2 regions of the Bradyrhizobium sp. F1.13.3 genome follow, and region 2 is predicted to be linked to the other one. Evidence: predicted binding sites of a transcription regulator. Region 2 holds the regulator's gene; the other holds the start of a gene.
The links. Region 2 encodes PhoB, which activates phosphate uptake and scavenging genes when phosphate is short. Its sites were predicted from a motif close to TGTCATNNANCTGTCAT; they were not measured.
Positions count from the first base shown of each region.

Region 1: ABIB66_RS31395 (YdcH family protein) is a predicted target of PhoB. The motif match lies at 1,667-1,683, and genes of this name have one in related genera.

Region 1 covers NZ_JBEPRI010000014.1:134,991-138,394, forward strand. The annotation lists gene ABIB66_RS31390 (NAD(P)/FAD-dependent oxidoreductase) at 132-1,235, shown strand; gene ABIB66_RS31395 (YdcH family protein) at 1,402-1,581, opposite strand; gene ABIB66_RS31400 (YdcH family protein) at 1,910-2,116, shown strand; gene ABIB66_RS31405 (hypothetical protein) at 2,233-2,451, shown strand; gene ABIB66_RS31410 (hypothetical protein) at 2,475-2,726, shown strand; gene ABIB66_RS31415 (GGDEF domain-containing protein) at 2,727-3,404, opposite strand, start outside.
Region 2 covers NZ_JBEPRI010000002.1:314,577-317,980, forward strand. The annotation lists gene ABIB66_RS06365 (aspartate aminotransferase family protein) at 1-228, opposite strand, end outside; gene ABIB66_RS06370 (GcrA family cell cycle regulator) at 682-1,194, shown strand; gene phoB (phosphate regulon transcriptional regulator PhoB) at 1,430-2,137, opposite strand; gene phoU (phosphate signaling complex protein PhoU) at 2,160-2,876, opposite strand; gene pstB (phosphate ABC transporter ATP-binding protein PstB) at 2,887-3,404, opposite strand, start outside.

The DNA of each region.
Region 1 (3,404 bases), on a different contig from region 2:
AACGGAAAAATGTGGCATCAAATACGGCAATTGCCCTGACATGATAAATGCTTCCTTAACGGAAAACGCCCCCGCGCCGCCGTCCCCAGGCGTGAGGCCATCGTCGCTTCGAACGGACGTCCTGCACAACCATGGATAGGGTCGACTGCGTTGTCATCGGAGCCGGCGTGATCGGGCTCGCGGTGGCTCGAAAGCTGGCGCAGGCCGGGCGCGAGGTGATCGTGCTCGAGGAAGCCGATGCCATCGGCACCATCACCTCCTCGCGCAACAGCGAGGTGATTCATGCCGGCATCTACTACCGCGCCGGAAGCTGGATGGCGCGCATGTGCGTCGACGGCAAGCACGCGCTCTACCGTTACTGTTCCGAGCGCGGCATCCCGCACAGGAATTGCGGCAAGCTGATCGTCGCGACCAATCCGAAAGAGACCGAGAAGCTGCAATCGATCAAGGCGCATGCCGAGGCCAACGGCGTGCTCGACATGCAGCTGCTCGCGGGCGATGCGGCATCTGCGCTGGAGCCGGCGCTCGCCTGCGACGCCGCGCTGCTGTCGCCGTCGACCGGCATCATCGACAGCCACGCCTACATGCTCTCGCTGCGCGGCGAAGCCGAGGACGCGGGCGCGGCCTTCGCGTTTCACACCCCGCTGATCCGTGCCAAGGCAACCGCCGGCGTGATCGAGATCGAGGCGGGCGGCGAAGCGCCGATGACGCTGCAATGCAGCCTCCTCGTCAACGCCGCCGGGCTCTCGGCGACCGCGGTGGCGCGCAACATCGAGGGCATGCCGCTGGAACGGATTCCGACGGCCTACCTCGCCAAGGGAAACTACTTCAGCTGCAATGCCAGGGCGCCGTTCTCGCACCTGATCTATCCGGTGCCAGAGCCCGGTGGCCTAGGGGTGCATCTGACGCTGGACATGGCAGGGCAGGCACGTTTCGGCCCCGACGTCGAGTGGATCGAAACGATCGACTATGAGGTCGATCCGTCGCGCGCCGAACGCTTCTACCCGGCCATCCGCAAATACTGGCCGACGCTGCCTGACGGCGCGCTCATGCCGAGCTATTCGGGCATCCGTCCGAAGATCGTGCCGCCGGCGGTGGCCACGCAGGATTTCTTGATGCAAGGTCCGCGCGATCACGGCGTCGAAGGCCTGATCAATCTGTTCGGCATCGAGTCGCCGGGATTGACGTCATCGCTCGCGATCGCGGATCACGTCGCCGAGCTCGCAAACATCTAGTGTTCTAAAGCGAAGTGGATTGCGGTTGCGCGTGAAGAACCGCGCCCAGACACGAATCTAGAGCCGCGCAAATCCTTGCACGATGCACCTCGCAGCAGGGATGAGCGCAAAGGCTCCCATCCCTGCCAGAAAGGGTACGTTCAACTCTACGCTGTTGCAGGGGTTACTAGTGGAGCGTGTCGCCGTGCCTGAGACGCTCGATCTGGTCCTTGACCATCAACTTCCGGCGCTTCAACTCAACAATTTGCAGGTCGTCTGTTGAAAGGTGCACGAGAGCTTCGTGCAATTCGTTTTCGAGAGTTTTATGCTTCCGTTCCAATTCAACCAGATGTGCCTGAATTGTCATTCGAAACCTCCTCGGTAGGGGGGAACCTTGGATTCGACCGGACAACGAAGTGTACATCACCGATTCGTTCTGTCGATGGGGTATCCGTCGTCGCACTGTCATTTTTGAAAATTCATATGTAACGAAGCGTGAGTAAGGGAACCACGCGGGATAAATCCGTGATATCAATGCGCTTGCGCAACTCGGGAGCGACCGCAGAAATATCTCGCGGGAGATCGACGCGGGACAGCCCGAGATCGCTTGCGATCACGGCGCGCAAGGACGATAGTTTCCACAGGGCATCCACAGCCTTAATCTCACGCCTATCGGTTTTTCGGCCACCGCAGACATGACCAATGAAGATGCGCGCGAACTCGAATCCGAGCTCGCCCGGTTGCACCAGGAACACCGAGATCTCGATGCGGCGATCGATGCACTGCATCAATCGCCCGCCCCCGACCTGTTGCGGTTACAGCGGTTGAAGAAACGCAAACTGTTGTTGCGTGACCGTATCGCGTTCATCGAAGACCAGATCACGCCCGACATCATCGCCTGATCCACAGGTAGAACTTTAGGGCGGCCCCGCCGCACCTGAATCCGCTTGACTCGAAAGGAACAAAATAAGAACATTTGAGCACCAACGCCCCGGAAAACCGTCCAAGGAAAACGCAGATGTCGGCAACCGTCCTTCTCGACAACAGCCATTATGAACAGGCCTGCGATCAGGCGATCGCGATGTGCGACGGCAATCTGCGCAGCACCATCAAGGCGCTAATCATGGCCAACGAATATCTGGAGGCCGAGCTGGAGGAATTGCAGGCGGCGATTTCCGCCGGCTGCATTCCGGAGACCTCGCGCAGCAAGATGCGGAGCAAGAGCAGCGCCGCCTGAGCTGTCAACTATCGGAGCCGACCATGTCCGATGTCACCTACTACGTTGCATTACCCTTCCTCACCGACGAGGACGGATCGCCGGTCGCAGGTGCGGCCGAGGAATGCCAGAGCGTGGCGGCCGCGTTACGGCGCGCCGAGATTATGTCGCACGGCGCCGGCCACACCGGCGCGGTCGCGTTCAGCCGCAGCGGCGATCCCATGACCGGCGAATTCGGTGACGCCAAACTGCTCCGCAGCTTCGGCAACGTACCGAAAGACCTCGGCACGCTGTAATTAGCTGCTGACGAGCCTGATGCGCGGCTCGTGTCGCCGATGGGCCTTGCGCACATACATGGCAGCATCGGCCTCCTCCAGGGCGCGCGCGGCGTCGGACTGCACTCCGAGCAGGGCGACCCCGGCGGAGGCGCCCGCGCTCACGTGCTGGCCGCGAAAGACAAAGGACAATTCGTCGATGGCCTGCTCGAAGGCCGCGGCCTTCGCCCTGGCGTCGGTCTCGCTGAGGTTCCAGAGCAGCAGCGCGAACTCGTCGCCGCCGAGCCGGCCGACCACATCCGAGGCGCGGATCTGCCGCGTCAGCGTGGTGGCAATCGCCTTCAGCACCTCGTCGCCGGCCGCATGGCCGAAGGAATCGTTGATCGGCTTCAGCCGATCGACGTCGAGCACGATAAGGGCGCCGCTGGCGCTGTAGCGCTTCATGTAGGCGACGGCGCGTGCGAGCTCGCGTTCGAAGCCGCGCCGGTTCGGAATTTCGAGCAGGAAGTCGGTGTCGGCGGCCGCCTCCAGCTCCGCGACCCGCCGCAGCGCCCCCTTGAGCTTGCTCCGGAGGTCACGGATGGTCGCGTTGATGGCCGGCTTGATGGTCGCCTTGGCGCCGTCATCGGCAGACGCTTCGCGCCGCGGCGGCCTGCTCGGACGCCGCGCTGGACTCTTGGCGGGACTCTTGGCCGGACT
Region 2 (3,404 bases):
CGGGCTCTGGAACAGGTTCGACATGTGCCAGAGCTTAGCGGCCTGCTCCTGCAACGCCGCGACCAGCGCCGGATGGGCATGACCGAGCGCATTCACCGCCACCCCGGAGGTGAAATCGAGATAGCGCTCGCCATTGGTCGCGATCAGCCAGCAGCCTTCGCCACGCTCGAAACCGAGGTCGGACCTGGCGAAAACGGGGAGCAAATGCGGCGCTACGCTGTTAGTCATGACGATCACTTGAATGTTGCGGACGGTGTGCGTGCATTGCGCAACGCACCATCGACCGGCCCGGAAAACGAAACGTGCCGCCTCTTGAGGGCGGCACGCACGACTATCTTAGGCCCGGTGAAACCGGTGTCAATGCCGCCCGGAAAGCCTCGCGAAACGCTGGATCCGTAGTCTTGCGGTGCCGATTTTGCGGGATTTCACCACGGAACATGTGGAAGCGAGTCGGCGGACTCTTGCGCGGGAGTCACGCCATATTGTAGCGTTTGGATTGTCAGATACGACATCTCGTGCAGTGGTTCTGATCTCTAAGTCCTTATGTACCGGCGTAAACGTTCGGGCGTTCTAGTCACGCCCGGCGAGCCTTAAGGGATTCTGGCGGCACGGGTTTTTGAAGGCTTAGGCATTCGCTGCGAGGCCCCAGGATGGCTGGCGCGCAGCGAGGGAAAGGGTGCAATGACGGTTTTGACCTGGTCCGATGATCGCGTCGAGCAGCTGAAAAAGCTCTGGGAGGCCGGACTTTCGGCCAGCCAGATCGCGGCGGAGCTCGGCAATGTGACCCGCAATGCCGTGATCGGCAAAGTGCACAGGCTCGGCCTTTCGGGCCGCGCCAAGAGCCCGTCATCGGCAGCGCCCCGGCCGCGCAAGGCGCGCCCCGCGCAGCACATGATGCGGGTGAGCCGCCCGATCTCGCGCGGCAACACCGCGCTGGCGCAGGCCTTCGAGGTCGAGGCTGAGCCGGATCCGGTCACCTACGACAACGTGGTGCCGATGAGCCAGAGGCTGTCGCTGCTGGAATTGAACGAGGCGACCTGCCACTGGCCGGTCGGCGATCCCTCGAGCCCGGACTTCTTCTTCTGCGGTGGCCGGGCGCTGTCCGGCCTGCCCTATTGCGCCCAGCACTCGCGCGTTGCCTACCAGCCGGCGTCCGATCGGCGCCGCGCACCGGTGAAGCCGGGTCCGCGGTAAGTCAGTTTCGATTTCAGGATCGAGCCGTGACGCGATGACGGCTCAAAAATAATGAATGTCGTCCCGGCGAAGGCCGGGACCCATACTCCGAGCACGTAGTTGTTGTGCGAAAGGGTAACTCCGAGTCTTCGCCAAACCGCGCCCTGTGGTTATGGATCCCGGCCTTCGCCGGGACGACATCGGAGATTGTGGCGGCAGCGCTAGATCACCTGCCAACATCACACCGCAAAATCTCCTACACCTGCTCCGCCTTGGCAAACCGATCATCCAGCGCGTAGCCGGCGCCGCGGACGGTGCGGATCGGGTCCTGCTCGCGGCCGAGGTTGAGCAGCTTGCGCAGGCGGCCGATATGTACGTCGACGGTCCGCTCGTCGATATAGATGTCGCGGCCCCAGACGCTGTCGAGCAATTGCTCGCGCGAGAACACCCGGCCCGGATGCTCCAGGAAGAACTCCAGCAGGCGATATTCGGTCGGACCGAGATCGATCGGCCGACCCGAGCGCGCCACGCGGCGCTTGTCGCGGTCGAGCTCAATGTCGCCAAAAGCAAGTACGGTGGCGAGCCGCTCGGGGCTCGCGCGCCGCAGCAGGCCTTTCACGCGCGCCAGCAGCTCCGGCACCGAGAACGGCTTGACGATGTAATCGTCGGCGCCGGTCGCAAGACCCCGCACCCGCTCGCTCTCCTCGCCGCGCGCGGTGAGCATGATGATCGGGAGCTGCTTGGTCTCGGGACGGGTGCGAAGCCGCCGGCACAATTCGATGCCTGACAGGCCCGGCAGCATCCAGTCGAGCACGATCAGATCGGGGATGTGCTCCTTGAGGCGGGTGTCGGCGTCGTCGCCGCGCATCACCGTCTCGACGTCATAGCCATCGCCTTCGAGGTTGTAGCGGAGAAGCTCGGTCAGAGCTTCCTCGTCCTCAACCACCATAATGCGTGCGCCCATCGGGTCGTCGCTCCTTAAGTCTTCAGGTGTTCGGTACCGTGTTGGCGAAGGTCGTCATGTCGCCCTTCGGCCGCTTGTCGGTGATCGCCTGGCCCTCGATCATGTAGAACACGGTCTCGGCGATGTTGGTGGCGTGGTCGCCGATCCGCTCGATGTTCTTGGCGCAGAACATCAGGTGAATACAGAACGAGATATTGCGCGGATCCTCCATCATGTAGGTGAGGAGCTCGCGGAACAGCGAGGTGCAGATGGCGTCGACCTCCTCGTCGCCCTTCCACACCGCCATCGCCGCCGGGAGATCATGCGCGGCATAGGCGTCCAGCACCGACTTGACCTGCTGCTGCACGAGGTCGGTCATGTGCTCGAGGCCGCGGAACAGCTTGAGCGGATGGAAGTCCGTCTCCAGCGCGGCGACGCGCTTGCCCATGTTCTTGGCGAGGTCGCCGATGCGCTCGAGATCGGTCGCGACGCGCATGGCGCCGACGATCTCGCGCAAATCGACCGCCATCGGCTGACGGCGGGCGATGGTGAGCACCGCACGCTCCTCGATGCGCTTCTGCAGCGCGTCCAGCTCGGTGTCGATGGCGACGACACGCTGGCCGAGCGGGACGTCGCGGCGGATCAGCGCGTCGACGGACTCGACGATCATGCGCTCGGCGATGCCACCCATCTCGGCGACCAGGCGGGTGAGTTCCTGGAGGTCGGTATCGAAGGCCTTTGCGGTATGTTCAGAACCCATGTCGCGTCTCCTAGCCGAACCGGCCGGTGATGTAATCCTGCGTGCGCCGGTCGGTCGGCGACGTGAAGATCTTGCTGGTGTCGTCGAACTCGATCAGCTCGCCGAGATACATGAAGGCGGTCTTGTCGGAGACGCGCGCCGCCTGCTGCATGTTGTGAGTGACGATCGCGATCGTGTAATCCTCGGATAGCTCCTGGATCAGCTCCTCGACCTTGGCGGTCGAGATCGGGTCGAGCGCCGAGCAGGGTTCGTCGAACAAGATCACCTCGGGCCTCACCGCGACGGTGCGGGCGATGCAGAGGCGCTGCTGCTGGCCGCCGGAGAGCGACAGGCCGGAGGCGTTGAGCTTGTCCTTGACCTCGTTCCACAGCGCGCCGCCGCGCAGCGCCTTTTCGACGCGGCCGTCCATCTCGGACTTCGAGATCTTCTCATAGAGACGGATGCCGAACGCGATGTTCTCGTAGATCGTCATCGGGAACGGCGTCGGCTTCTGGAACACCATACCGACGCGGGCGCGCAGCAAATTGA